4 regions of the Streptomyces nanhaiensis genome follow, and region 4 is predicted to be linked to each of the others. Evidence: riboswitches for the same ligand, from Rfam matches in the RefSeq annotation. Region 4 holds a riboswitch; each other region holds the start of a gene.

The links. Region 4 has a riboswitch for cyclic di-AMP ahead of ACLIYP_RS24230 (M23 family metallopeptidase). Riboswitches for the same ligand answer to the same signal wherever they lie in the genome.
Region 1: another riboswitch for cyclic di-AMP. It lies ahead of ACLIYP_RS07630 (transglycosylase family protein); the one in region 4 lies ahead of ACLIYP_RS24230 (M23 family metallopeptidase).
Region 2: another riboswitch for cyclic di-AMP. It lies ahead of ACLIYP_RS18155 (transglycosylase family protein); the one in region 4 lies ahead of ACLIYP_RS24230 (M23 family metallopeptidase).
Region 3: another riboswitch for cyclic di-AMP. It lies ahead of ACLIYP_RS14925 (transglycosylase family protein); the one in region 4 lies ahead of ACLIYP_RS24230 (M23 family metallopeptidase).

What each region holds. Positions count from the first base shown of each region.
Region 1 is NZ_JBKJFM010000018.1:36,120-43,392, forward strand. It holds gene ACLIYP_RS07625 (NADP-dependent isocitrate dehydrogenase) at 1-184, opposite strand, end outside; gene ACLIYP_RS07630 (transglycosylase family protein) at 344-1,432, opposite strand; cyclic di-AMP (ydaO/yuaA leader) riboswitch at 1,439-1,612, opposite strand; gene ACLIYP_RS07635 (zinc-dependent alcohol dehydrogenase) at 2,338-3,636, opposite strand; gene ACLIYP_RS07640 (erythromycin esterase family protein) at 3,854-5,230, shown strand; gene ACLIYP_RS07645 (flavin-containing monooxygenase) at 5,282-6,367, opposite strand; gene ACLIYP_RS07650 (FAD-dependent oxidoreductase) at 6,631-7,273, shown strand, end outside.
Region 2 is NZ_JBKJFM010000081.1:324-7,596, forward strand. It holds partial or broken gene ACLIYP_RS18135 (hypothetical protein) at 1-123, shown strand, start outside; gene ACLIYP_RS18140 (MFS transporter) at 210-1,658, shown strand; gene ACLIYP_RS18145 (cytochrome P450 family protein) at 1,826-3,043, shown strand; gene ACLIYP_RS18150 (transglycosylase family protein) at 3,239-4,195, shown strand; cyclic di-AMP (ydaO/yuaA leader) riboswitch at 4,431-4,601, shown strand; gene ACLIYP_RS18155 (transglycosylase family protein) at 4,608-5,333, shown strand; gene eno (phosphopyruvate hydratase) at 5,597-6,886, shown strand; gene ACLIYP_RS18165 (FtsB family cell division protein) at 7,073-7,273, shown strand, end outside.
Region 3 is NZ_JBKJFM010000058.1:12,051-19,323, reverse strand. It holds gene ACLIYP_RS14955 (response regulator transcription factor) at 1-368, shown strand, start outside; gene ACLIYP_RS14950 (ATP-binding protein) at 502-1,860, shown strand; gene ACLIYP_RS14945 (GtrA family protein) at 1,786-2,328, opposite strand; gene ACLIYP_RS14940 (5-(carboxyamino)imidazole ribonucleotide synthase) at 2,461-3,627, shown strand; gene purE (5-(carboxyamino)imidazole ribonucleotide mutase) at 3,624-4,175, shown strand; gene ACLIYP_RS14930 (dipeptidase) at 4,177-5,373, shown strand; cyclic di-AMP (ydaO/yuaA leader) riboswitch at 5,693-5,870, shown strand; gene ACLIYP_RS14925 (transglycosylase family protein) at 5,875-7,155, shown strand.
Region 4 is NZ_JBKJFM010000141.1:1,304-8,576, reverse strand. It holds gene ACLIYP_RS24270 (DUF3427 domain-containing protein) at 1-1,990, shown strand, start outside; gene ACLIYP_RS24265 (hypothetical protein) at 2,003-2,344, opposite strand; partial or broken gene ACLIYP_RS24260 (ATP-binding protein) at 2,366-2,485, opposite strand; partial or broken gene ACLIYP_RS24255 (Scr1 family TA system antitoxin-like transcriptional regulator) at 2,519-2,698, shown strand; gene ACLIYP_RS24250 (DUF397 domain-containing protein) at 2,698-2,919, shown strand; gene ACLIYP_RS24245 (glutathione peroxidase) at 2,929-3,417, shown strand; gene ACLIYP_RS24240 (hypothetical protein) at 3,434-4,189, opposite strand; gene ACLIYP_RS24235 (antibiotic biosynthesis monooxygenase) at 4,379-5,146, shown strand; gene ACLIYP_RS24230 (M23 family metallopeptidase) at 5,324-6,400, opposite strand; cyclic di-AMP (ydaO/yuaA leader) riboswitch at 6,412-6,590, opposite strand; gene ACLIYP_RS24225 (PP2C family protein-serine/threonine phosphatase) at 6,817-7,273, opposite strand, start outside.

The sequences.
Region 1 (7,273 bases), on a different contig from region 4:
TGCGCTGCTCCTCCTTGAGGTACTCGGGGAAGACCGCGATGATCCGCCCCGCCAGGGAGATGTCGCGGCTCTCCACGGCGACACCCGCCTTGGCGGCGTAGGCCCTGACCACCGGCAGGAACGAGTACGTCGCCAGGGCCGGGGCCTCGTCGGTCTGTGTGTAGATGATGGTCGAGTCAGTCACCGGGTGCTCCGCTCCACGTCTGCAACATTGCTCGACATCAAGATATCCCGTGGAGGGCCTCCCCCCGAAAGGGCCCCGCCCCTTGTGGCGGCGCGTTCGCGCCGCCACAAGGGGCGGGGATGCGGGGGCGGGGCCGCCGGGCCCGCGGGCCCGGCCGTCTCAGTAGGGCCCGTTGACGTTGTCGATCGAGCCGTAGCGGTCGGCCGCGTAGTTGCAGGCCGCGACGATGTTGGCGACCGGGTCGTACTGGCTGTTGGCCGTGCCCGGGACGTGGTAGGCGTCGAAGGTCGGCTTGATGACCTGGAGCAGGCCGATCGAGGGGGTGCCGCGCTGGGCGTTGATGTCCCAGTTGTTGATCGCGTTCGGGTTGCCGCCGGACTCGCGGATGATGTTGCGGTGGATGCCCTCGTAGGTGCCGGGGATGCCGTTGGCACGCATGATGTCCAGGGCCTCGCGGATCCAGCCGTCGAGGTTGTTCGCGTAGGCCTTCGGCGAGGCCTGGGGCACGGTCTTCTTGGCGGCCGGGCGGGTCTGTGTCCGGTCCGCGCGCTCCGGGGCGCGCTCCTGTCCGCCAGCGGAGGAACGGGCGGACAGGGCCAGTTCCTGGCCGGGGAAGATCAGGTGCGGGTTGCCGCCGACGATCTCGCGGTTGGCGTCGTAGACGGCCTGCCAGCCGCCCTCGACACCGTGGCTGGTGGCGATCGAGTGGAGGGTGTCGCCGGAGGCGACGGTGTGGGAGCCGGCGGTGGACCCGCGCTCTCCCCGGGGCTTCGCCGCGGACTTCGCCCCGGTCTCCGTCCCGGCTCTCACCTTGGACTCACCGCGCGTCTGGGTGGCGGTGCCGCCGGCCGGGGCGCCGGAGTCCCGGCCGAGCCCGGCCGCGGGTCCGCAGGTGGGCCAGGCTCCCGGCCCCTGGAGGGCGAGCAGCTTCTCGCCGGCGGCGATCTGCTCCTCCTTGGTGGCCAGGTCGGCGCGCGGCGCGTACTCGGTGCCGCCGGCGGCCTCCCAGCTGGACTGGGAGAACTGCAGTCCGCCGAAGTAGCCGTTGCCGGTGTTGATGGACCAGTTGCCGCCGGCCTCGCACTCGGCGACCTTCTCCCACACCTCGGTGGAGGCAGCGTTCGCGCTGCCGGCGGCGACCAGCGGCGCGGCGATGCCCGCGCCGCCGGCGGTGAGCGCGAGGGAGACGCGCGAGAACTGACGGGATATCAGGGGTGTGCGGGGGCGGCGGTGACGACCACGGGACATGGGTGTGCTTCCTCTCCCACGCCTGCGGGGTTAGCTGTCGGATTCGGGCTGGAGTTGCCCGGCCGTTCCCTTCGCGTCAGGGGCTTCGGGAATCGGCTTCACCCCAAGCCGGGCCGCCGAAGGCGCGGCACGGCGCGTATGTGGTTTCCCCGCTCCTGCCGTGGTCGGCTGCTGCCTCTCCCCGGCCGGGCGGCAGGACTCGGCGTCCCGGCGGTGGAGCCCCCACCATGGGCGGCGAAGGCCAGGCCACATAAACACAGGGAATTCACGGAAGACAAGGCGCCGGAAATCCGACGGCCCCTCACTTTGTCACCGATCCGACAAACATGGCCGCCGTGCGTGTCCGGCAACCGGCCGGAAACCGGGGCGCGGAGGGCGGCACACCCGTCAAAACGCTTTCCGGCCAGGAATTTCGGCCGCCGGCAATTAAGGATCTCAGCGGCGGGCACACGAGGAGCACGAAGGTGTGATTCCCGGCACACCTCCCGAACGACCAGTCCTTTATGGGGCGTTGTTCACGACAGGAGCCATTGGCGAACATGGCTGCCATAAGTTCCCCACCGGGGTTTTTCGCCTCAATGGCCAATTGGACATCTCATAGGCGTTTTGCCGGTTTTCCGGTGTGCCCGCGAGACGGGGCGGACAGCGGAAGCGGCCCCTCGCACGCCTTCACGCGAGGGGCCGCTTCCGCTGCGCGGTCCGGCTGCGGCCCGACGGCGGCCCGGTTCAGGCCGCCGTCCGGGGGCTCGGCGCCCGGTCGGTGGCGCCCGGTCCCGGACTCGGCGGGCCCGCCGGAGCGGCCGGAGGCGTTCCCCCTCGCTCGGCGCGGGCCGTCCGCGGGCGCCCGGCGCGGTGGGGGCCGCCGGTCTCGCGGACCCGCTTCCCCGCGTACGCTGCCGCGGCGCTCACCTTCCCCCCGTCCGCCCGGTCCCCGCGGTGGTGGCCGCTCCGGTACCGGCCGCCTCACCGAGGCCGGGGGCGACCGAGCCGTGGCCGTCCACGCCGAGGGCCACCTTCGTCCAGCCCGACTCCCGGCGGTCGAACGTCCGGTACGCCTCGACGGCGTCGGGGACCTCGGCCCAGCGGGTCAGCAGCGGGGTGGGGTCCAGTTCGCCGGAGGCGACCATGGACACCAGGCGGGGCAGGTAGCGGCGGTGGTTGCAGTTGCCCATCCGCAGGGTGAGGTTCTTCATGAACGCCTCGCCGAACGGATAGTGCTCCACCTGCGGCGGATAGACCCCGATGGTTCCGACGGTGCCGGCCTTGGCCGCCATCCGCACCGCCCAGCGGGCCGCCAGCGACGGCGCGTCGCCGGGGACCCAGGTGTCGCCGTCGGGCCGCTGCTCGGGGGCGACCTCGTCGCGCTCGCGGTCGAAATCCTGCGCCTGCCCGGCCAGGGCCTCGGCGGCCGGGCCGCGGGCGGGACGCTCGGCGTCGACGCCGACCGCGTCGACCACCCGGTCCACACCGATGCCGCCGGTCAGGTCCAGGACCGCCTCGACGGGTTCCTCGGCGTTGAAGTCGACCGTCTCGGCGTGCTGGTCGCGGGCCAGGTCCAGGCGGTCGGCAACGCCGTCCACCACGATGATCCGCCCGGCGCCCTGCAGCCGGGCGCAGGCGATCGCGGACTGGCCCACGGGGCCGGCGCCGAGGATCGCGACCGTGTCGCCGGAGCCGATCTCGGCCAGCCGCGCGCCGAACCACGCCGTGGGGTAGATGTCGGACAGCAGGATCGCCTGGGCGTCGTCGACGGTGTCCGGCAGCGGCACCAGCCCGACGTGGGCGTACGGGATCCGGGCGTACTCCGCCTGCAGCCCGTCCAGGCCGCCGGCGGCCTCGGGACCGCCGAAGAACACCGTGCCCGCCCGGCGCCCGCCGGGGTTGGCGTTGTCGCACTGGGCGTAGTAGCCGACCCGGCAGTAGCTGCACGTCCCGCAGGCGACCGTGGAGGGCACCACCACCCGGTCGCCCGGGCGGAAGTTCCGCACGCCCGCTCCGACCTCCTCCACGATTCCGACGGCCTCGTGGCCCAGGATCCGCCCCTCCTTCATGCCCGGCATCGTGCCGCGCACGAAGTGCAGGTCGGTCCCGCAGATCGCCGACGAGGTGATCCGCACGATCGCGTCGTACGGTTCGTGGATCTTCGGTTCCGGTACGTCCTCCACCCGGATGTCACCCACGCCGTGCCATACGACGGCCTTCATCAGCACTCACCCTTCCCTTCACGGGCCGGTCGCGTTCATCCGAACGGGTCGCGGGTGCCCGGGGCCCGCCGCCGGAAACCGCGGGCCCCGGGCCCCGGGCCCCCGGCCCGGGAGGGGTGTTACGCCGCCCGCCCCGGGGTACCGCGGACCGGGCACCGGCAGCCGGGCGGGCCGGGGCCCGCCCGCAGGCACCCGCGCGACCAGGGAGAGCACGGCGATGGCAGTCACCGGGGGTTCGGCCGACGGCACGGCGGCGCGAGAGGGCCGGGAGGCACAGGAGATGCGGAAGGTGCGGGAGATACGCGGCGAAGCCCTGCCGCTGACCGGCCCGCACTCCCTCGATCCCCTGCTGGAGCGGATCGGCGACGCCCGCTACGTGGCCGTCGGCGAGGCATCCCACGGCACCGCGGAGTTCTACCGGTGGCGGGCGGAGCTGACCCGCCGGCTGATCGCGGAGAAGGGCTTCTCGCTGGTGGCCGTGGAGGGCGACTGGCCCGACTGCCAGTCCCTGCACCACTGCGTCACCGGCGCCCCCGGCACCCCGGAGGACCCCGGGGAGGTGCTGGACGGCTTCGGGCGCTGGCCGCGGTGGATGTGGGCCAACACCGAGGTGCTGGAGTTCGCCCGGTGGCTGCGCGGGTACAACCTCGCCCTGCCCGCCGGGGAGCGCGTCGGCTTCTTCGGACTCGACGTCTACAGCCTGTGGGAGTCGCTGCACGCCGTGCTGGACCACGTGCGCGAACACGACCCCGACCAGGTGGAGCAGGCCCTCGCCGCCTGCCGCTGCTTCGAGCCGTACGCCCGGGATCCGCAGTCGTACGCGCTGGCCACCCAGGTGGTGCCCGCCGGGTGCCGGGCGGAGGTGGTCTCCCTGCTGACCGGACTGCGGGAGCGGGCCGGCCGGAGGCAGGCGTCCGGCGCCGACGGCGGCCGGACGGCGGAGTTCACCGTCCGGCAGAACGCCGAGATCCTGGCGGGCGCGGAGCGCTACTACCGGGCGATGGTGCGCGGCGGCCCGGAGTCGTGGAACATCCGCGACCACCACATGGCCGACACCCTCGACCGGCTCGCGGCCCACCACGGCCCGGGGACCAAGGCGGTGGTCTGGGAGCACAACACCCACGTCGGGGACGCCCGGGCCACCGACATGGCCGACGCGGGCATGGTCAACGTCGGGCAGTTGCTGCGCGAACGGCACGCGGCCGAGGGTGTGGTGCTGGTCGGCTTCGGCTCCTACGGGGGAACGGTGGTCGCCGCACAGCAGTGGGGCATGCCACCGGAGACGATGCGGGTGCCGCCCGCCCGGGACGGCAGCGTGGAGGACCTGCTGCACCGGGCACTGCCCGGCGGCTCGGCGCTGTTCGTCTGGGGCGCCGGCGTCCCCGCGCCGGCCTGGCGCCGCGAGGAGAGCGACCACCGCGCCATCGGGGTCGTCTACCGGCCGCAGGCCGAACGCTGGGGCAACTACGTCCCCACCGTGCTCACCGACCGCTACGACGCCTTCCTCTACCTGGACCGCACCCGGGCGCTGGACCCCCTCCACCGCTACGAACACGGCACGGGCGAGGAGGAGACGTACCCCACCGGGCTGTGAGCGCCCCGGCCCCGCCCCCGCGCCGCCCTCCGGCCCCGCTCGCACTCCCGGTCAGACCCGTTCCGGCTCCGCAGCCGAACCGGGCCACGGACGGGTGCGGGCGGCGAGGCGGGACAGGACGCGGGCGGCGTCGCGGCCGGCCCCGCGCAGCGTCTTGGAGGAGAAGCAGCGCTGGAACTCCAGGCCGACGAAGCCCAGTCCGGGCACGGTGGCCGCCACGCCGCCGCGGTGGAGGGGGCGGCCGCCGGTGTCCAGGACGCCGGTGCCCGCCAGATAGGGGAAGGCGGGCCGGTAGCCGGTGGCCGCCAGGACGGTGTCGACCGCCTCCTCGGTGCCGTCGGCCCACAGCACGCCCTCGGGTGTGAGGCGGGTGAACATCTCCCGCCGGTCCACACCCCGCTCCCGCAGCAGGGCACGGTGGCGGCCGTCGTCGAGCACCGAGACCGGGACCCTGTGCAGCAGCCGGCCCACGGGGACGGCGTCCAGCCCCGTGTACCTCAGCCACCAGTGCAGGTCCCTGCCGAGCGGGCGCTGCGGCGTCCAGCCGATCGGGCGGCGGGTGGCCACGGTGACGTCGGCGACGGCGCCGAGTTCGGCGGCGATCTGGACGGCGGAGTTGCCGCCGCCGACCACCACGATCCGCCGGCCGGCGAAACCGCCGGGGTCGCGGTAGTCGGCGGCGTGCAGCACGCGGCCGCCGTACTCCGCCCGCCCGGGCAGGTCCGGCATACGGGGGTTGCCGTAGTCGCCGGTCGCGGCGACGACCGCCCGCGCGGTGAAGCGGCGGCCGTCCCCGGCCCGCACCACCCAGGCGCCCTGCTCGCGGGCGGCGGAGACGACGGTGGTGGAGGTGCTGATCCGGGCGGGCAGGCGTCGGGCGTAGGCACGCAGATAGGCCACCACCTCGTCCCGGCTCGGGTACCGGTCCGGATCGCCGGGGAAGTCCGCGCCGGGGAGCGCGCTGTAGCGGGCCGGGGAGAAGAGGGTGAGGCTGTCGTAGTAGTGCGGCCAGGCCCCGCCCGCCTGCTCCGCGGCCTCCAGGACCAGGGTGCGGGCGAAGCCGCGGCGCGGGGCGAGGGCGGCGGTGGCCAGGCCGGACTGCCCGGCGCCGATGACGATCAGGTCGGCGTCTTCCATCGGGATGCGGGCCCTTCGGGTCGTTGTGCCGTTCCGGGGAGCGCCGAAGAACCGGGCGGCGGGAGGGCATGGCCACACGCCCCCTGCTTCGACGCATGTCTATCTTGACGTTTGTCGATACAGCGTGGCAAGCTCCAGGACATCGACAGCGATCGAGCCGGTGGTCCGGGCGGAACGCCCTTCCCCGTGGAGACCGCGGCCCCGCATCCGCCGATCCGCCCCGCACCTCCGGCTCCGGCCGCCCGCACCAGGGAGAGAAAGCCATGAGCGTCCAGCAGTACCCGGTCGTCGTCATCGGAGCAGGCCCCGTCGGCCTGGCCGCCGCCACCCATCTGACCGAACACGGTCTGGACCCGCTGGTCCTGGAGGCCGGACCGGCGGCGGGCAGCGCGGTGCGGCAGTGGGCCCACGTGCGGCTGTTCTCCACCTGGGGCGAGGTCATCGACCCGGCCGCCGAGAAGCTGCTGGCCCCCACCGGCTGGGTCCGGCCCGACCCCGCCACCTACCCCACCGGCGGCGACTGGGCCGAGCACTACCTGAAGCCGCTGGCCGACGCCCTCGGCGAGCGCGTGCGCTGCAACGCCACCGTCACCGGCGTCTCCCGCGCCGGCCGCGACCGCGTCGTGGACACCGACCGCGCCGCCCAGCCCTTCACCGTCCACCTCCGGTACGCCGACGGCGGCGAGGAACGCCTCCTGGCCCGCGCCGTCATCGACGCCTCCGGCACCTGGACCACCCCGAGCCCGGCCGGCGGCGACGGCCTGCCCGCGCTCGGCGAACGCGCCGCGGCCGACCGCATCACCTACCGCGTCCCCGACCTCGCCGACCCGGCCGTCCGCGCCCGCTACGCCGGAAAGCGCACCGCCGTGATCGGCTCGGGCGCCTCCGCCTTCACCGCGCTCGCCT
Region 2 (7,273 bases), on a different contig from region 4:
GTGGAGTGCGGGCCGGCCGAGATCCGCCTGGCGGGCGACTGCGTGCCGGTCGGCGACCTCGTCGCCACCCCGGCCCCCGTCGTCACCCCGGACCCCGGCGCCGCGCTCCGGTCGCCGCGGTGAGCGGCCCGCCGGGCCCGTACCGAAGGAACCGGGACCGGAGCCGGGGCCGCCGGGCCGGGCGGGGCGGCCGGTGGCGGCTCCTTAGCATGGGTGCCATGGTCAAGCGTCCGGCCGAGGCCGGGGAAACCCAGGGGACACCCGTACCGGGCCCGGCCCGGGCGCCGTGGCTGGTCGTGCTCGCCGCGTGCGCGGGGCAGTTCCTCGTCGTGCTCGACGTCTCGGTCGTCAACGTGGCGCTGCCGTCCATGCGCACCGGGCTGCGGATGGACGCCGAGCAGCTCCAGTGGGTGGTCAACACCTACACGCTGACCTTCGCGGGGTTCATGCTGCTCGGCGGACGGGCCGGCGACCTCTTCGGGCGCAAGCGCGTCTTCCTTGCCGGGCTCGGCCTGTTCACCGCCGCCAGCCTCGCCGGCGGCCTCGCCCAGGAGCCCTGGCAACTGCTGGCCGCGCGGGCCGTGCAGGGGACGGGGGCCGCCGTGCTCGCCCCGTCCACCCTGACCCTGCTCACCACCTCCGTCCCGGAGGGGCCGGCCCGCGCCCGGGCCATCGGCACCTGGACGGCGGTGGGCGCCGGGGGCGGCGCGGCGGGCGGGTTCGTCGGAGGTGTGCTCACCGAGGCGCTGTCCTGGCGCTGGGTACTGCTGGTCAACGTGCCCATCGGCGTGCTCGTGCTGCTCGCGGTCGCGCTCCGGCTGTCGGCGGACCATCCGGCCGGAGGCGCCCGCCGCCTCGACGTGCCCGGCGCGGTGCTGGTCACCGGCGGTCTCGGCGCGGTGGCTTACGGCATCGTGCAGACGGAGGCGGCCGGCTGGGCCGAGCCGGTCACGCTCGTGCCCCTGCTGGGCGGCCTGGCGCTGCTGGGGGTGTTCGTCGCGGTGGAGTCCCGGGCCGGGGCGCCGCTGATGCCGCTGCGCCTGTTCCGGCTGCCGTCGGTGTCGGCCGCCAACGCCGCGATGTTCGTGTGCGGCGCGGCGCTGGTCTCCTCCTGGTACTTCATGTCGCTGTACATGCAGAACGTGCTGCTCTACACGCCCCTCCAGGCGGGCCTGGGGTTCCTGCCGCACTCGCTCAGCGTCGTGGCCGGGTCCAAGCTCGCGCCCCGGCTGATGCACCGGATCGGGGCCCGCAACACCGCGCTGACGGGCGTGGCGCTGGCGGCGTGCGGCTTCCTGTGGTTCAGCTCGGTCATGGCCGCCGACGGCGGCTACGCGGCCACGGTGATGGGGCCGGGGGTGACGACGATGCTCGGCACCGGGCTGCTGGCCACCCCGCTGGCCTCCCTGGCCACCTCGGGCGCCCCGCACCGGGACGCGGGCGTGGTCTCGGCGATGGTGAACACCTCCCGCACCATGGGCGGTTCCCTGGGGCTGGCGGTGCTCTCCACCGTCGCGGCCTCCCGGATCACCGGCGACGCCCCGGACGCCCTCGCCCCCGGTTACGCCCTGGCCTTCCGCACCGGTGCGGTGGTCCTGGGGTGCTGTCTGCTGCTGGTCGCGCTGACGCTGCCGGGGGAGGGCCGCCGCGTCCGGTGAGGCGGCGGGCGTACGGGCCGCTCCGCCGGGCGTACGGGGGCCGCGTTAGCGTCGGAGGCGTGGACCACGAGAACGCCGGCGCCGACCGCCCCCCGCCCCCGCCCGCCGTACCGCCCGCTCCTGCCGCTCCTCACCCGCCCGCTCCTGCCGCTCCTCACCCACCCGCCCTGTTCTCGCACGAGTTCGCCACCGACCCCTACCCCGCGTACGCCTGGCTGCGCGAGCACGCGCCCGTGCACCGCACCGTGCTGCCCAGCGGGGTGGAGGCGTGGCTGGTGACGCGGTACGAGGACGCGCGCGAGACGCTGGCCGACCCGCGGCTGAGCAAGAACCCCGTCCACCACAGCGAGGCCGCGCACGGCAAGGGGAAGGTGGGGATCCCGGGCGAGCGCAGCGCCAACCTGATGACGCACCTGCTCAACATCGACCCGCCGGACCACACCCGGCTGCGGCGGCTGGTGTCCAAGGCGTTCACCCCGCGCCGGGTGGCGGCCTTCGAGCCGCGCGTACGGGAGCTGGCCGACCGGCTCATCGACGGCTTCGCGGCGCGCGGCAGCGCCGACCTCATCCACGAGTTCGCGTTCCCGCTGCCGATCCACGCCATCTGCGACATGCTCGGCGTCCCGGCCGAGGACCAGGACGACTTCCGCGACTGGGCGGGCATGATGCTGCGTCACGGCGGCGGCCCGCGCGGCGGGGTGGGCCGGGCGGTGAAGCGGATGCGCGCGTACCTGGCCGACCTGATCCACCGCAAGCGCGGCGACCTGGGCGAGGACCTGATCTCCGGCCTGATCCGGGCGAGCGACCACGGCGAGCACCTGACGGAGAACGAGGCCGCGGCGATGGCGTTCATCCTGCTGTTCGCCGGTTTCGAGACCACCGTCAACCTCATCGGCAACGGCACCTACGCGCTGCTGCGCCACCCGGGGCAGCGGCGGCTGTTCCAGGAGGCGTCGGCGGCGGGCGACACCGCACTGCTGCAGACGGCGGTGGAGGAACTGCTGCGCTACGACGGGCCGGTGGAGCTGGCGACCTGGCGGTTCGCCACCGAGCCGATGGAGATCGGCGGACAGCGGATCGCCACCGGCGATCCGGTGCTGGTGGTGCTGGCCGCCGCCGACCGCGACCCGTCGCGGTTCGCCGACCCGGACACCCTGGACCTCACGCGCGGTGACAATCCTCACCTCGGATACGGACACGGCATCCACTACTGCCTGGGGGCGCCGCTGGCGCGGCTGGAGGGGCGGATCGCCCTCACGGCCCTGCTGGGACGCCTCCCCGACCTGCGGCTCGCGGCGGAACCTGCCGATTTGCGCTGGCGGGGCGGCCTCATCATGCGCGGACTGCGCGAACTGCCGGTGGAGTTCGACCCGGTGCGCGGGTGACGCACAGTCATGTGCGTGATCAGTGCGTGATCTGCGAGACACTGACTTGTGATGATCGGCCCGGTGACGCTACGTTCAGCCGTCAACCGCTCGACCTTGTCATCTGTCCACGCACGAGAGGCTCCACACATGCTTTCCGGGAACGGTAGACACCGCCGCCCCCGCCAGGCTCCCGCCATCTTCGTCACGGCAGGAGTGACCGGCGCGGGATTCGCCATCCCCCTGCTCGGGGCGGCGGGCGCGCAGGCGGCAGACCTCGACACCTGGGACCGGGTCGCGCAGTGCGAGAGCGGCGGCCTGTGGAGCGCCGACACCGGCAACGGCTACTACGGAGGCCTCCAGCTCACCCAGGAGATCTGGGAGCAGTACGGCGGCACGTCGTACGCCGAGCGCCCCGACCTCGCCAGCCGCAGCCAGCAGGTCGCGGTGGCCGAGAAGATCCTCGCCGACCAGGGGCCGGAGGCCTGGCCCTCCTGCGGCGTCAATGCCGGGCTGCGCCACGACACCACCGGCGAGGCCCCGGCCATCGACCCGGGCAACCTCCTGCCGGAGGAGGACGCGCGGGACGGCGGGAGCGGCGGGGGCCTCCTGGACGGCGTCCTGCCGGGCGGCGACGCGGAGGAGGAGTCCCCGGCCGCCGGCGAGGACGAGGACGGGTCCGGCGGCGCGAAGGGCGGCGCCGGGGACGAGCGGAAGGCCCCGAAGGGCGGCGCCGCGGAGGACGGCACTGCACGGGACGGCGCCGAGGACGAGGGCGCGAAGGACGGCGGTGCGAAGGACGGCGCCCGCGCCGAGGCGGGAGAGGGCACCGGAAAGCACCGCGGCGAGCGCGACCCGCGCGAACTGGAGCTGGAACGCGGGGCGGAGAGCCGGGCGCCGGAGGGCCGGGAGGCCGCCGGCGACGAGCGGTCCGGGGAGGCCGCCGACCGCTCCGCCCGCGCCGAGCGCCCCGCGCTGGCGGGCACCGTGAGCGGTCTGGGCACCCGCGGGACGGACGAGGGCTACCTCGTGCGCCCCGGGGACTCGCTCGTGACGATCGCCCAGGAGCACGGCGTGCCGGGCGGCTGGAGCGGGCTGTACGAGAGCAACAAGGACGTCGTGGGCGAGGATCCGGACCTGATCCTGCCGGGACAGGAGCTCACTCTCGGATGAGCGCGGACGGCCCTGCGGGATGACCCTCCCGGGCGACTGCGGCGTGTCGTTCCTGTCCGGCCTAACGCTCCTCACCTGACCTGCGGGTTCCATCCGTGCGGGCGTCAGAAAGGGTGAACCGCGGGTTTCTGACATGCTTTGAGACGTATGCCCCGGTGTGCTTACCGTCGTGTCGCTCGCACCGCGAGTGCCACCGACCGCAGCGCCGAATCCTGCCGGCGGCCGGTGGGCAGTCGTCGCGTCAGCGCCGATGGCAGGAGCGGGGGAACCAGGTAGGCGCCGCCCAGGACCGCACGGTCCGAGGCGGCTTGGGGTGAAGTCGCCCGGGGCTCCGCGCCCCGGACGGCCGGGCTTGCTCACTGCCCGAACCCGACAGCTCACCTCGCAGGCGTCGGTGAGACAAGGGACGTCCATGCTGTTCACCGGCAAGGGGCACGACAGCCGCACCGCCAGAGCCGTCCGCGCGGCCGCGCTGACGGGCGCCGCGGGCGCCGCCATCGCCGTTCCGGTGGCGGGCGCGCCGGGCGCCTCGGCCGCCTCCGTCGACACCTGGGAGCGGGTGGCCCAGTGCGAGTCCGGCGGCGACTGGTCCATCAACACCGGCAACGGCTACTACGGCGGTCTGCAGTTCTCCCAGTCCAGCTGGGAGGCCGCCGGCGGCACCCGGTACGCGCCGCGCGCCGATCTGGCCACCAGGGAGCAGCAGATCGCCGTGGCCGAGCGGCTGCTGGCCATGCAGGGGCCGCGCGCCTGGGCCTGCGCCGAGAAGGGCGGCCTCACCGCCGACGGGCCCGCGGCCGAGGTGGACCCGGGCGGCGGCCGCTCCGTCGGCCCCGGCGCCGGGCGGACGTACTCCGAGTCGCGCGACCGCTCGCAGCCTCAGCCGCGGAACCAGTACCGGAGCCAGTCGCAGGAGCAGTCCCAGAAGCAGTCCGGGTCGCTGCCGCGGGGCGCCTCCGAGCGGGCGGACGACCACCGGGACGGCGCCGAGTCCGGCTACACGGTCAAGTCCGGCGACACGCTGCGCGCCATCGCCGCCGCCCACGGCACCACCTGGCAGCGGATCCACCAGGACAACGCCGACGTCATCGGCGACGACCCCAACCTGATCTTCCCCGGCCAGCAGCTCCGGGTCTGATCCCCTGCTGTGCCCGCCCCGGCGCCGCTCCCGTCACCCGGCGGCGCCAGCCCGGTGCGGTGTGTCACCTCCCCCGGCGGAGGGCGCGCCGCACCGGGTTTATTCAATTTGGAAACAAAATGCTCTCACCCGCGCTGAGCTGCGATTTCACCCTCCGTTCCGCCGTATGGCACGGGCTGTCGGCGAGGTGGCGTGCGCGGGCCGGATAGGCTCAGGGCACTGAGACCCGACACACACGCCCGACACACACGAAGGAGACCCTCGTGCCGTCCATCGACGTCGTAGTGGCCCGCGAGATCCTCGACTCGCGAGGCAACCCCACGGTCGAGGTCGAGGTCGGCCTCGACGACGGCAGCACCGGTCGTGCAGCCGTTCCGTCCGGCGCCTCCACGGGCGCCTTCGAGGCCCTTGAGCTGCGTGACGGAGACAAGAGCCGCTACGGCGGCAAGGGCGTCGAGAAGGCCGTCCTCGCCGTCATCGAGCAGATCGGCCCGGAGCTGGTCGGATACGACGCCACCGAGCAGCGCCTGATCGACCAGGCGATGTTCGACCTGGACGCCACCCCGGACAAGTCCTCCCTCGGCGCCAACGCCATCCTCGGCGTCTCGCTGGCCGTCGCCCACGCCGCCTCCGAGGCGTCCGACCTGCCGCTGTTCCGCTACCTCGGCGGGCCGAACGCGCACCTGCTGCCGGTGCCGATGATGAACATCCTCAACGGCGGATCGCACGCCGACTCCAACGTGGACATCCAGGAGTTCATGATCGCGCCGATCGGCGCCGAGTCCTTCTCCGAGGCCCTGCGCTGGGGCACCGAGGTCTACCACACCCTCAAGAAGGTGCTGAAGGAGCGCGAGCTCTCCACCGGTCTGGGCGACGAGGGCGGCTTCGCCCCGAACCTCGGCTCCAACCGCGAGGCGCTCGACCTCATCCTGGAGGCGATCGGGCAGGCCGGCTACACCCCCGGCCAGGACATCGCCCTCGCCCTGGACGTCGCCGCCTCCGAGTTCCACAAGGACGGCCGCTACGTCTTCGAGGGCCAGGAGCGCACCGCCGCCCAGATGACCGACTACTACGCCGAGCTGGTCGAGGCGTACCCGCTGGTCTCCATCGAGGACCCGCTGTTCGAGGACGACTGGGACGGCTGGAAGACCATCACCGAGCGCCTGGGCGACAAGGTCCAGCTCGTCGGTGACGACCTGTTCGTCACCAACCCCGAGCGCCTGGCCCGCGGCATCGAGGAGGGCGCCGCCAACGCCCTGCTGGTCAAGGTCAACCAGATCGGCTCCCTGACCGAGACGCTGGACGCCGTCGAGCTGGCCCAGCGCAACGGCTTCAAGTGCATGATGTCCCACCGCTCCGGCGAGACCGAGGACGTCACCATCGCCGACCTGGCCGTCGCCACCAACTGCGGCCAGATCAAGACCGGCGCCCCGGCCCGCTCCGAGCGCGTCGCCAAGTACAACCAGCTGCTGCGCATCGAGGAGATCCTCGACGACGCCGCGGTGTACGCCGGACGCTCGGCGTTCCCGCGGTTCCGCTCCGCGGACCGGTAAACGCAGCCGCTCCGCGGAGCGCTGAGCACGGCCGCGGGAAGCGGCCCCGCCGTCACCGCGTCCCCGCCGCCGTCCCGTACGGTGGCGGGGACGCGGCGGCATCGCGGCGGTACACGGCGGCATCGCGGCGGTACACGGCGGCGCACCGCGACGGCACGGCGACGACAGGGCAGCAGGGGAGGCGAGGTGGCCGCGGAACGGGACAGGTTCTCCACCGCGACCAGGCTCAGGGCACTGGGCACACAGGCGGCCGAGCGCGTCTACCGCGCCCAGAACCGCCGGATGCGCGCCCCGCGCCGCAGCCGGCTGACCGGCCGTGCCGCACTGCTCGTCCTGGTCCTGTGCTCGCTCGTGGTCGCCCTGGCCTACCCCATGCGGCAGTACGTC
Region 3 (7,273 bases), on a different contig from region 4:
TCCGGCTGGCCGAGCTGCTCGCCCGGGTGCGGGCCCTGCTGCGGCGGGGCGCCGTCGAGCCCGCGCAGCCCGCGGCCACCCACGGTGTGCGCATCGACGTCGAGTCGCACCGGGCGTGGATGGGGGACGAGGAGCTCCAGCTCACGGCGAAGGAGTTCGATCTGCTGCGGGTGCTGGTGCGCGACGCCGGCCGCGTCGTCACGCGCGACCAGCTGATGCGGGAGGTCTGGGACACCACCTGGTGGTCGTCGACGAAGACCCTCGACATGCACATCTCATGGCTGCGCAAGAAGCTCGGCGACGACGCGGCCAACCCCCGCTACATCGCCACGGTGCGCGGCGTCGGCTTCCGCTTCGAGAAGGACTGACGCCGCCGGGCTCCGCACGGTCCGCACCGGGCCGCCGGAGAGCACCGCAGGCCCCCTGAAGGACCCGAGAAGACGCCCGAACACCGCCAGACCGCCGAAGACCACCGCAAGACCCCGAAGGGCCGGCGCCGCCATGCGCAGACGTCTGATCAACTCCACGCTGGCCGTGGTCCTCGTCGTGATCACGGTCTTCGGGGTCTCCCTGGTGATCGTCGAGACCCGCACCATCGAGGAGAGCGCCCACGAGAGCGTCCGCTCCGACGCCGCGCGGCTGGTCTCGGTCGTCGAGAGCCGCCTGGTCGCCGAGGAGAGCGTGACCGCCGCCTCCATGCGCTCCCAGGTCCCCCAGGACCGCCACGTCCGCATCGAGCTGCCCGGGCAGCCGCCCATCGAGCTGGGCGAGCACCCCGGCGAGGGGGCCATCGAGGGGCGGGCCGCCGAGCCGGGCGTCACCGTCACCGTCAGGCAGGACGACGACCGGGTCCGCGAGGAGGTGGGCCGGACCCTGCTGATCATCCTGGCGGTGGCGCTGCTGGCGGTGATAGCGGCGGTGCTGCTGGCCGTGCAGCAGGCCCGCCGCGTCGCGGCCCCCCTCACCGACCTCGCCGAGACCGCCGAGCGCCTCGGCTCCGGTGATCCCCGCCCGCGCCACCGGCGCTACGGCGTGCCCGAGCTGGACCGGGTGGCGGACGTGCTGGACGCCAGCGCCGAGCGGATCGCCCGGATGCTCACCGCCGAGCGGCGGCTGGCCGCGGACGCCTCCCACCAGCTCCGCACCCCCCTGACCGCGCTGTCCATGCGGCTGGAGGAGATCGTCGCGGCGGCCGACGCCATCGAGGCCGCCGGCACCACCGGCACCACCGGCGGCGGAGACACCGGAACCACCACCGGAACCACCACAGGGAGCACCGGAACGGCCGCCGCCGACAGGGCGGCCGCCTCCACCATCCGGGAGGAGGCGCTGGTCGGGCTCGCACAGGTGGAGCGGCTGACCGACGTGGTGCAGCGGCTGCTGACGAACTCGCGCGACCCCCGCTCGGGCTCCGCCGTGGGCTTCGACCTGGACGAGGTGGTCAAGCAGCAGATCGAGGAGTGGCGCCCGGCGTACCGCAAGGCGGGCCGGGCCATCGTCCGCTCCGGCCGCCAGGGGCTGCGGGCGGTGGGCACGCCGGGGGCGGTGGCCCAGGTGCTGGCCACGCTCATCGAGAACGCCCTGATGCACGGTGGCGGCGCGGTCGCGCTGCGTACCCGGATCGCCGGGAACCAGGTGGTGGTCGAGGTGACGGACGAGGGGCCGGGCGTCGATCCGGAGCTGGGGGCACGGGTGTTCGAGCGCACGGTCAGCGGGCGCAACTCCACGGGCCTGGGGCTGGCCGTCGCCCGCGACCTGGCGGAGGCCGACGGGGGACGCCTGGAACTACTTCAGCAGCGCCCGCCGGTCTTCGCTCTCTTCCTGAGCCGCGAGGCCGACGATCCGCCGGCGGGGAATTGAGGCGGCCCGCGCACCGGACCCCCCGCGCGCCCGCGAAGCCCCGCGGAAGACCCAGGTGCGGTACGCCCAGAAGCGGAAGACCGTGGCGATGCCGAGGCCGACGAAGTTCTTGGCGACGTTGTCGGCCAGCGGCGAGGTGAGGCCCAGGCCGTAGTGCGAGATGGCCAGCGCACCGTTCTCGATCACCAGGCCGACGCCGCTGAACAGCATGAACAGGCCGGCCTCGCGGTGCATCCGGCTCTTGTCGGTGTGCCGGTAGGTCCAGTAGCGGTTGCCCAGGTAGTTGGTCCCGATGGCGACCGCGGTCGCTATCACCCCCGAGCGCACCGGCGCCAGGCCCAGGCCGTGGATGCAGAGGTTGAAGACGGCCACGTTGACGAGGAAGCCGAAGGCCCCCACCGTGCCGAACTTGGCCAGCTCGCGCCGTAGCCGCAGCAGCCTGGAGCGCAGTACGCGCCGTTCACCCATAGTGGTCCACTCGCCCCGTTCTCTCGGCTCTCGCGCGGCCCCGCGGGGCCCGCCGTCGCGTCCTGGTCGGCCATGCTAGTCACGGCCCCGTACCGCTCCGGGTACCCGCCGTCCGGCCGATAGGCTACGGACGTGACATTTCCTGTGATCGGCATGGTCGGCGGCGGGCAGCTCGCGCGGATGACGCACGAGGCGGGCATCCCCCTCGGCATCAGGTTCAAGCTGCTCAGCGACACCCCCCAGGACTCCGCGGCCCAGGTGGTCCGCGACGTCGTCGTCGGCGACTACCGCGATCTGGACACCCTGCGCGACTTCGCCCGCGGCTGCGACGTGATCACGTTCGACCACGAGCACGTGCCCACCGAGCACCTGCGCGCCCTGGAGGCGGAGGGCATCCCGGTGCGGCCCGGGCCCGACGCGCTGGTGCACGCGCAGGACAAGGGCGTGATGCGGGCGCGGCTGAGCGGGATCGGCATTCCCTGTCCCCGGCACCGGATCGTGGCGGACCCGGCCGACGTCACGCGGTTCGCGCGCGAGGGAGCCGCGCACGAGGGAGCCGCGGGGGAGGAGGGCTGGCCGGTCGTCCTCAAGACCGTCCGCGGCGGCTACGACGGCAAGGGCGTGTGGGTGGTGTCCTCCGAGGCCGAGGCCGCCGAGCCGTTCCGGGCGGGTGTGCCGGTGCTGGCCGAGGAGAAGGTGGACTACGTCCGCGAGCTGGCGGCCAACGTGGTGCGCTCCCCGCACGGCCAGGCCGTGGCCTACCCGGTGGTGGAGTCGATCCAGGTGGCCGGGGTGTGCGACACGGTGATCGCCCCGGCCCCCGGCCTGTCGCCGGAGCTGTCGGCCCACGCCCAGGAGACCGCGCTGACGATCGCGAAGGAGCTGGGTGTGATCGGGCACCTGGCGGTGGAGCTGTTCGAGACCCGCGACGGCCGCGTCCTGGTCAACGAGCTGGCCATGCGTCCGCACAACAGCGGCCACTGGACCCAGGACGGCGCGGTCACCTCCCAGTTCGCCAACCACCTGCGGGCCGTGCTCGACCTGCCGCTGGGCGACCCGCGCCCCCGCGCGCCCTGGACGGTGATGGCCAACGTGCTCGGCGGCGACTACCCCGACATGTACCAGGGCTATCTGCACTGCATGGCCCGCGATCCGCGGCTGAAGATCCACATGTACGGCAAGGACGTGAAGCCCGGCCGCAAGGTCGGCCACGTCAACACCTACGGCGACGACCTGGCGGACGTACGCGAGCGCGCCGCCCACGCCGCCGCCTATCTGCGAGGGACCATCACCGAATGAGCAACGCCCCCAGCCCCGCGTCCGCCCCCGCCGTGGGGATCGTCATGGGATCCGACTCGGACTGGCCCGTCATGGAGGCCGCGGCCGAGGCCCTGGACGAGTTCGAGGTCCCCTACGAGGTCGACGTCGTCTCCGCCCACCGCATGCCGCACGAGATGATCGCCTACGGCGACGAGGCGGCCGGACGCGGGCTGAAGGCGGTCATCGCGGGCGCCGGGGGAGCGGCCCATCTGCCGGGCATGCTCGCCTCCGTCACCCCGCTGCCGGTGATCGGCGTCCCCGTGCCCCTGCGGCACCTGGACGGCATGGACTCCCTGCTGTCCATCGTCCAGATGCCCGCCGGGGTCCCGGTCGCCACGGTCTCGGTCGGCGGCGCGCGCAACGCGGGCCTGCTGGCGGTCCGCATCCTGGCGGCCCACGACGAGGAGCTGCGCGAGCGCATGGAGCGGTTCCAGGCGGAGCTGAAGGACCAGGCGAGGGAGAAGGGCCGGCGGCTGCGGAGCAAGGTCGCCGCGGGCGGCGCCGGCTTCGGCTTCGGGGGCAGGTGAGATGGGTCACTCCGCCGAGCTGCTGGCGCGGGCCAGGGCGCTGCTGGAGGCCCATCCCGTCGCCGACGGCCACAACGACCTGCCGTGGGCGCTGCGCGAGCAGGTGGCGTACGACCTGGACCGGCGCGACATCGCCGGGGACCAGTCGGCCCATCTGCACACCGACATCCCGCGGCTGCGCGCGGGCGGGGTGGGGGCGCAGTTCTGGTCGGTCTACGTGCGCACCGACCTGACCGGCGACGCCGCCGTCAGCGCCTGCCTGGAGCAGATCGACGTGGTGCGGCGGCTGGCCGACCGCCACCCGGCCGACCTCAGGCTCGCCTTCACCGCCGACGACATGGAGGCGGCCCGCGCCGAGGGCCGCATCGCCTCCCTGACGGGCGCCGAGGGCGGCCACTCCATCAACAACTCCCTGGCCACACTGCGTGCCCTGTACCGGCTGGGTGTGCGCTACATGACACTCACCCACAACGACACCATCGACTGGGCGGACTCGGCCACCGACACCCCGCGCCACGACGGCCTGACCCGCTTCGGCGAGGAGGTCGTGCGTGAGATGAACCGGCTGGGGATGCTGGTGGACCTCTCCCATGTGGCGCCCGCCACCATGCGCGACGCCCTGCGGGTGACGACGGCGCCGGTGGTCTTCTCGCACTCCTCGGCCCGCGCGGTGTGCGACCACCCGCGCAACGTCCCCGACGACGTGCTGGAGCGGCTTCCGGTCAACGGCGGTGTGGCGATGGCCACATTCGTGCCGAAGTTCGTGCTGCCCGCCGCCGTCGCCTGGACCGAGGCCGCCGACGAGAACATGCGCGCCCACGGCCTTCACCCCCTGGACGGCAGCGAGAGGGGCCTGGCGGTCCAGCGCGCGTACGAGGAGGCCAACCCGCGCCCGGTGGCCACGGCGGCGACGGTCGCCGACCACCTGGACCACATGCGCGAGGTCGCGGGCATCGACCACATCGGCATCGGCGGCGACTTCGACGGCACGGCCTTCACCCCGTCCGATCTGAGCGATGTGTCCGGATATCCGCATCTGGTGGCCGAGTTGCTGGACCGCCGCTGGTCCGAGGCCGACCTCGCGAAGCTCACCTGGAAGAACGCGGTGCGCGTGCTGCGCGACGCGGAGGCGGTCGCCCGCCACGAGCGGACCAGGCGCGGCCCGTCGATCGCCACCATCGGACAGCTCGACGGATAGCTCCTTGACCTCCTCGTGATTCAACTCACGAGCCGGCCCTCCCCGGTACGTCGCTCTGCGTGCCGGTGGAGGGCCTTCTGCGTCATCGCCCCTGGCAGTGGCGAGAAGTGACAGCGCGTCAGAGGCGGGTTCCGCCACTCTTCGGGAAGTGAACGCAGCGGACGGTGACGATCCGACGATCATCAAAGCCTTCGAAACGGGCGTCCTGTGACCCATCGGCTTGTATCGGCGGAAACGATGTGTCTACCGTTCTGGCCGTGCCGTACGAATGTGCGGCGGCCCGCTGTCGAACGCCGAATCCTGTCAACGGCGGCGGGCTGGACCATCCACACCACCCGATGACAGGAGCGGGGGACCCAAGGTAAGTCGCCGTCCCGGGCTCATACGGGACGGCTTGGGGTGAAGCCATGCCGCGCGCCACGCGCCGCGGCACACATGGCCGGGCAACTCCAGCCCGAACCCGACAGCTCACCTCGCAGGCGTAGGAGAAGGAGCACACCTATGTCCGCACGCGGACGTCACCGTCGTATGCGCAACAGCCGTCTCACCCGCCTGTCGCTCGCCATCTCCGTGGGCGGCGCCGGCATGGCCCTTCCCCTCATGGCCGCCGGCGGAGCCAACGCGGCCTCCGTCGAGACCTGGGACAAGGTCGCCCAGTGCGAGAGCACGGGCAACTGGAGCATCAACACCGGCAACGGTTTCTACGGCGGCCTGCAGTTCACGCAGAGCACCTGGGCCGCCTTCGGCGGTACCCAGTACGCGCCGCGTGCCGACCTCGCCACCAAGGACCAGCAGATCGCCGTCGCCGAGAAGGTGCTGGCGGGACAGGGCCCGGGCGCCTGGCCCGTGTGCTCGGTCAAGGCCGGCCTGACCAAGGGCGGTCCCGCCCCGGCCGTCTCCCCCGACGGCCAGAGCAACCCCACCGAGCAGAAGGAGCAGGCCCCGGCCGCCGCTCCGAAGGCCGAGGCCGAGCCGAAGCAGCAGAAGACCCAGGCCGCGCCGCAGCGCGCGGACCGCGGTGAGCGCGCCCACGGCCACAGCCACAGCCACGACCACGGCGCCGGCGCCGGCACCTCCTACGAGGTCGTCGGCGGCGACACCCTCTCCAAGATCGCCAACGCCCAGGGCGTCCAGGGCGGCTGGGAGCGCATCTACGAGGACAACCGCCAGGTCATCGGCGACAACCCGAACCTGATCTTCCCGGGTCAGGAGCTCACCCTGGGCGGCGCCGCCACCCAGCAGAAGGCCGCGGCCAAGCCCGAGGCCAAGCCCGAGGCCAAGCCGGCCCCGAAGGCCGCCCCCAAGGCCGAGAAGACCGAGAAGGCCGAGGCCGTGCAGCAGTCGGCCGAGCGCGCCGACCGCAGTGACCGCGGTGCGGTCACCGGCTACACCGCTCCGGTGAACGCCGCTCCGTCCGGCTCCTACAAGGCCTCCGGCGCCCGTTGGTCCAACGGCCACACCGGTGAGGACTTCGCCGCCGCCTCCGGCACCCCGGTGAAGGCCGTCACCAGCGGCACCGTGGTCTCCGCCGGCTGGGGCGGGGCCTACGGCAACCAGGTCGTCATCCGTCACAACGACGGCCGGTACAGCCAGTACGGCCACCTGTCCTCGCTGTCGGTCAGCGCCGGCCAGACGGTCAGCGCCGGCCAGCAGATCGGCGCCGTCGGCTCCACCGGCAACAGCACCGGTCCGCACCTGCACTTCGAGATCCGTACCGCCCCCGGTTACGGCTCGGACATCGACCCCCTGGCCTACCTGCGGGCCAACGGCGTCAGCATCTGAGGGACCTGACCCTCACCGGCCCGGTCAACCGAGTCCGGAGCCGGTCGGGAGGCGGGCGGGGCAGGGGTGTGCGAACACCCCCGCCCCGCCCGCCTCTTCCTCGTTCCTCGCCCCGGCG
Region 4 (7,273 bases):
GAAGCAGTCGCTGCGCACCTACCAGGACGTGCTGACCGACGGGAACTTCGGCTCACTGTTCACCGGCGGCGAGGTCCCCCGCGACTGGCGGCACGTCTTCGCCAGTGTCCAGTCGCTGTCGAGACCCGCCGCCCTGGCACGCCTGGCGCCGGACCACTTCGACGTCGTGGTGATCGACGAGTTCCACCACGCCACGGCCGCCACCTACCGGCGCGTCATCGATCACTTCCGGCCCACCGAGCTCCTGGGGCTGACCGCCACCCCGGAGCGCATGGACGGGCGCAACGTCCAGGACGAGTTCTTCGACGGCCGCATCGCAGCCGAGCTGCGGCTGTGGGAGGCGCTGGAGAACGAACTGCTCTCCCCCTTCCACTACTTCGGCATCGCCGACACCACGGACCTGGAGTCGGTCACCTGGAAGCGCGGGGCGTACGACACCGGCGAGCTCGACAACCTCCTCACCGGCGACCACGCCCGGGCCAGGCTCATCGTCGGCGCCGTGCTGGACAAGGTGGCCGACCCCGGCTCCATGCGGGCGCTGGGCTTCTGCGTCTCCGTCAGGCACGCGCGCTTCATGGCGGACTCCTTCGACCGGGCGGGCATCGCGGCGAAGGCCGTCGACGGCTCCACCCCGGACGCCGAGCGCGCCGAGGCCCTGGCGGGGCTGCGCGACGGCAGGATCCAGGTGCTGTTCTCCGTCGACCTGTTCAACGAGGGCGTGGACATCCCGGACGTCGACACCCTGCTGCTCCTGCGCCCCACCTCCAGCGCCACCGTCTTCCTCCAGCAACTCGGACGCGGACTGCGCCGCACACAGGACAAAGCCGTGCTCACCGTGCTGGACTTCATCGGCCAGCACCGCCGGGAGTTCCGCTTCGAGGAGCGGTTCCGCGCGCTGACCGACCTCGGCCGCACCAGACTGCTCCGCCATGCAGAGGAGGACTTCCCCCAACTCCCCTCCGGCTGCCAGATCGTCCTCGACCGCAAGTCGAAGGAACGTGTCCTGGAGAACATCCGGAGCAACATCACCGTCAACGCCACCCGGCTCGCCCGCGAGATCGCCTCCTACGCCGAGCCAAGCCTCGGCTCCTACCTCCGCGAGAGCGGACGGGAGCCCAGGGACCTGTATCGGGGGAAGAACTCCTGGACCGGCCTGCTGCGCCGCGCCGGGCTCATATCCGGCGCGGCGCCGGACGGGGAAGCCGAGTTGCTCAGGCGCGCTTCGGCCTTCCTGCACGTGGACGACCCCGAGCGGGTGACCGCCTACACCCGCCTCCTCACCGACGGCGCCCCGCACTACGCGTCGCTGGCCCCGAGGGAGCAGGCGTACGCCCGGATGCTGTTCTTCTCCCTGTGGCCGGGCGGTGGGGGCTTCGACGACTACGGGGAGGGGTTGGAGTCCCTGCGCGGGCAGACCGCGTTCCGCGACGAGGTGCGCCAACTCCTGGGGTACAACCTGGAGCACACCGGGCACTACCCGATTCCGCTCGACGGCCCGCACGCCTCCGTCCCCCTGACAGTCCACGCCTTCTACAACCGCGAGGAGATCCTGACCGCCCTGGGCCAGGCGGATCTGGACGGCCTCAGGCCGGTCAACTTCCGCGAGGGGGTGCGCTGGTGCGAGAACCTGCGCACCGACGCCCTGCTCGTGACGCTGGAGAAGGACGAGAAGGACTTCTCCCCGCAGACGCGGTACAAGGACTACGCCCTGAGCCAGGAGCTGTTCCACTGGGAGTCCCAGAGCACCACCTCCGAGGCCTCCCCCACCGGGCGGCGCTACCGGCACCACCGGGAGCTCGGCACCCACGTCCTGCTCTTCGCCCGGCGCTTCAAGACGACGGACATGGGCGGCCCCGGACCCTGGATGCTGCTGGGCCCGGCCGAGTACGTGTCCCACAAGGGCAGCCGTCCGATGGGCGTCGTGTGGCGGCTCGCTCACCCGCTTCCGGCGGACGTGTGGACGCACACGGCCGTCGCGAGCGGTGCGTGACCGCCGAGGCCGTCAGTTCCACAGGCCGGCGTCCGCCGGCGTCGCCATCGCCTCGAAGCGCGTCTGTGCGTGGTCGAGTGCTGTGTCCGGGTCGTGGCCGTGGGCGCTCAGCCAGTGGAGGACGTCGGCGATCAGCCGTACGGCCGCGTCTTCGGTGACAACGCCGGTCAGACGGCCGGACGTCGGCTCCGTGCGGCCGTAGAGGTTGAGGAGCACGTCCGCTCCAACGGGGCGCGGATTTCCGGGCAGGTGCTCCGGGGCGCCGGGGGCGATGTCCAACTCGCACCACGTGACCTTGCCGTCCGCATGGAGGACTACACCCCAGTCGGCGGCCACCGCATCGAGCAGCGCCACGCCTCGTCCCGACTCCGCGTCGTCCGGGCTGGAGAGAAGGACGGGGATCCGGCGGGGGTCAGGGTCGGCCAACTCGATGCGGAGACGCCGCCCGCGAGCCGAGAAGCGCAGTGTGATCGACGCGCCCTCGCCGACGTGCAGGATGACGTTCGCGACCAGTTCGCTGACGCAGAGCTGGGCGGTCCCACACCCGCGCTGGACGTGGTCTATGTGGACATCCTCGGCGGTGGCCTGTTCATGGAGAAGCCGGAGGAACTGGAGCGCTATGGGTTGGCGTTCGAATACCTGCGAGCGCAGGCGCTGGACGTCTCGGCGTCGGCGGCCATCATCGAGCGAGCCTGCGAGGAGCTTTGATGCGACGGCAGTCCACAGACGGCTGGACCGAGTGGTTCAAGTCCTCGTACAGTGGCGCGGGAGCGACCGAGTGCGTGGAGGCGGCGTACGGGCCGGGGAGCGTGGCGGTGCGGGACAGCAAGGGGGCGGGCGGGCCCGTGCTGAGGTTTCCGGCGGGGGCGTGGGAAACGTTCCTGGAGGGTGTCAAGGCTCACGGCGGGCGCGGACGCGAACTCTGCTAGACAGGGCGCATGAGCCTCTACGACATCCCCCTGCGCACCCTGACCGGCGAGCCCACCACCCTCGGCGAGCACCGGGGCAAGGTGCTGCTGATCGTCAACGTCGCGTCCAAGTGCGGGCTGACCCCGCAGTACGAGGGCCTGGAGCGGCTGCAGAAGAAGTACGCCGACCGCGGGTTCACCGTGGTCGGCGTGCCGTGCAACCAGTTCATGGGCCAGGAGCCCGGCACCGCCGAGGAGATCGGGACGTTCTGCTCGGCCACCTACGGCGTCACCTTCCCGATGCTGGAGAAGATCGACGTCAACGGGGACGGCAGGCACCCGCTCTACGCCGAGCTGACGAAGCTGGCCGACGCCGAGGGGCAGGCCGGGGACGTGCAGTGGAACTTCGAGAAGTTCCTCATCGCGGCGGACGGCACCCCCGCCGCCCGGTTCCGCCCGCGCACCGAGCCGGAGGCGGACGAGGTCGTCGCCGCGATCGAGGAGCGGCTGCCCGCCTGATCCGGCAGTGGGCCGTTCACGGCCGGCGGCCGGTCCGCGCGGACCGGCCGCCGTGCCCGGGGCGCGCGGGGTTCACCGGGTTCGTCCGGCTCCCCGGGTTCAGGCGCGGCATGCGCGCGCTGCCCCAGGTGCCCAGCGCCACATGCGCCAGTGCGGCCCCCACCAGGACACCGTCGTACGAGGGGGTGTCCTCGTCCGTGGCGGGCTCGGCCGCGCCCTCGGGGTCGTGGAGTACGCGCAGGACGTCGCCCTCCGCCACGTGCCTTTCGCAGCCGCTGCCCTGCGTCAGGTCGGGGGAGACCTCCCTGCCGGAGAGGTCGCGCAGGACGCACCGGTCGGTCTTCCCGCTCCTCTTCTCCACGACCACGGCCTGCGTCCACCGCCCCCGCTCCCGCAGGCCGTCGTCGTGCCCGGCCTGCCCGGCGGTGACGCCCAGCACGACCCCGGTGAGGACGGGGAAGGCGAGCTGCCAGGCGGCCTTGCGCCGGTTCCACGGGACGGAGCGCGGTTCGAGTACGGGCACCAGCAGGGCCGCCAGCGGGATCAGGAGGCAGGCGGTCAGTGTGGCCGGGCCCCTCAGCCACCGGCTCAGCGGCGCGGCCGGGGCGAGGTAGGCCAGGGCCACCGCGGCAGTGGCGCACGCCGTGTGGAACACGAACCACCAGACCGTCCTGGTGAACCGCGGGGAGGAGCCCTCCCCCGTCGCCGCGCCGTTCGTGCCGGCCGCGCCGTTCGCCCTCGCCCTCGCCCTCGCCCTCGCCCTCGCCCCCATGGTCAGCCTCCGCCTCCCGCCGTACCGGTCGGAGCCGAGGCTAACGGCCGTCCGGGTGCCGGTGGGGAGGGCGGGCCGCTCCGAACCGGGGAGACCGGCCCGAGCCTCCTTGACTTCAAGGCGACTTCAACTGTGAAGGTGGTTCCGTGGCATGAGGGCACGCCATGCGACCGACGAGGAGGCACACCCATGTCCGTGACACCCGTACATCCCGACCCCGCCCGCCCCGAGGCCGGAGCCGTCCTCATCAGCGTCTGGGACGTCGGCACGCCCGAGCGGCAGCGGGCCGCCGCGGACGCCGTCGCCGCCGCCTGGGGGAAGCGGGAGTGGCCGACGCCGGACATGCTGTCGTACAGCGTCTACGCGGGGACCGACGGCCGGACGCTGCTGCACTACTCCCAGTGGACGGGTGAGGAGGCGTACGAGGAGTACGTGCGCACCCACCGGCAGGAGCGCAACGACGAGATCGACGACGCGGTGCCGGGGATCGAGCGGCTGCGGCTGACGCGCACCCGGCTCTACCGAAGCCTGCCGCGGGAGCGGAACGGACGGGAGCGGGGCGGGAGGCGGCCCGAGCCGGGGTGCGTGGTGGTCGTGGAAGTCGGGTTCGAGGGGCCGGACGAGGCGCGGCAGCGGGCGTGGGTGGACACCGTGGCCGCCGCGATCGAGGAGGACGGCGCCGGCGGTGGCCTGCCGCCCGGCGGCATCTCGGCCCACTTCCACCTGAGCACGGACGGCACACGCGTGGTCAACTACGCGGAGTGGGAGAGCGAGCAGGCGCACATCGACGCGCTGGAGGCGCCGGGCAGGGGCATCGGCTCGCCGTCTCCGCTGTGGGAGCGGGTGCGGAACTTCCCCGGGATGGTGAGCAACGACGTGGCGCGCTACCGGCTGCTGTTCTCCACCGAGCGCCCCGGGCAGCCGGCGGAGCGGGCCGCGGCGGCACGGCGGGCGTGACAGGCCCGGTGGGCACCTTGGGCAGCTTGGGCACCTTGGGCACTGCGGGCGCACGCGGGTGGGAGAGGACCGGCGGCCCTGGTGTCGGGGGGGATGAGCCACCAGGGCCGCCGGGGCGTGGAAACCGGCGTGCGGGGACGCGGGTGCGTGGCCCGCGGGCCGCCGGCCGGACCGCCGTCAGATGGACTGGCCCTTGCTCCGCAGCCAGGTCAGCGGGTCGATCGGGTCGCCGCCGCCGGGACGGACCTCCAGGTGGAGGTGCGCGCCGGTGGAGTTGCCGGTGGAGCCGACGCGGCCGATGACGTCGCCGGTGGTCACCTTGCCGGTGGTGACGGTCATGGAGGACAGGTGGCAGTACCAGATCTCGGTGCCGTCGTCGAGCCTGAGGATGATGCGGTAGCCGTAGGAGCCCGCCCAGCCCGCCTCGACGATCTCGCCGCTGTGCACCGCCTTGACCGGGGTGCCGGTGGGGGCCGCGAAGTCCAGGCCGGTGTGGTTGTTGGCCCACATCGAGCCGGACTGGCCGTAGGTGGAGGTGATCTGGTACGAGGTGAGGGGGAGGGTGTAGCTGGCCGCGAGCTTGGCCAGGCGCTCGGCCTCGGCCTTGCGCGCCGCCTCCTCGGCGGCCTTGCGCTTGCGCTCGGCCTCCTCCGCGGCGGCCTTCTCCGCCTCTTCGGCGGCCTGCTCGGCGGCCTCGTCGGCCGCCTCGTCCGCGGCCTGCTCGGCGGCCTTCTCGAGCGCGGCCTGGGCGGCGCCGGTCTGCTGCTGGTCGGCCTGCTGGAGGATGCGTGCCCGCAGCACCTCGCCGGCGTCCGCCGTCACGACGGTCGTGGTGGCGTCGGAGGTGTCCAGGCCGGCCTGGGTTACGGTGCCGCCGAAGGGGCTGGTGGCCTCCCCCTGCGGGGCGGGGCCGCCGTCGTCACCGCCGGAGACCATGCCACCGACGACGGGGATGCCCTCCGCCACGGCGCCGAGGTCCACGTCCGGCAGGGAGATGGCGACCGGGGACTTGTCCTTGGCGGTGGCTATGCCGCCCGCGCCGACGGCGGCGATCATGCCGACGCCGAGGACCGCTCCGCTGCGGGCCATGCCGTTGCGCTGCTTGGCGACGCGGTGCCGGCCGCGGACCGGGCGGACGGACTCCTCGGTCGGGTTCCACACCGGCCGGTCGCCGTCGCCTTCCGGGCCGAAAGGGGTGAAAGCGGCGGTGTGCGGGTCGTACGAGACCTCGGGGGCCGGGCTGCTGGACGCCACTGGGGCGCTCTCCTTTCCTTCCTTCTCGCCTACCGGGTTAGCTGACGGGTTCGGAGCAGGAAGGTCTCCTACGGATCCATACGGGCATGCCGCATCAATCCGATTCACCCCAATTGGTGGTTCCCCGGTTCCCTGGGCGCGTCCTCGCTGTTGGCGGGGCCGCGCGTACGGGATTCGGCGACGGCGCACGGTGCCGCCCTCTTCGGCGACAGTGACGACCGCGCTGCGTTATCGAACGTTAATAGAGGTGCGCTCCGGATTCCAAGTCCCCTCTTCGGACATGGGGCTTTCTTGACGGAGGACTATCGGGGCATTGGCGGGCCAATTCGGGCGAGTCGACCGCCGGACCGGCGCGTGAGACGCACGCCACACCGCCTGACGTTGCCTCAGATGTTATGCGGAGGGGCGTACGTCGGCTACGGAAGGTCACCGGAGGCCGGAGGCTCCGGGAACCCCGGGGGCTCCGAGGGCTCCGAGGGCTCCGAGGACCCCGAGGGCTCCCGGGACTCCGGGTCGCGCATGACCGCCAGCAGCGCCATGTCGTCGGACCGGTGCCCGCGAGTGTGCGCGTCGACGTCCGCGAGGAGGTGGTCGAGCAGGGGCGCCGGCCCGGCGAAGCGCCGGCCGCGCAGCCCCTCCGCCAGGTCGTAGAAGACGTCCGCCGCGTTCCGCGCCTCCGTCAGGCCGTCGGTGTGGAGCAGCAGCAGGGAGCCGGGCGGGAAGGGGACCGGTCCGGTCCGCCCGCTCACGGAGGCGCCCGCCAGGTCACCCAGTCCCAGCGGCAGCGCGTACGCCCCCGTGTCCGGCTCCAGCAGCCGCACCTCTCCCTCCCCGGTCAGCAGCACCGGCGGGGGATGGCCCCGGTTGACGATC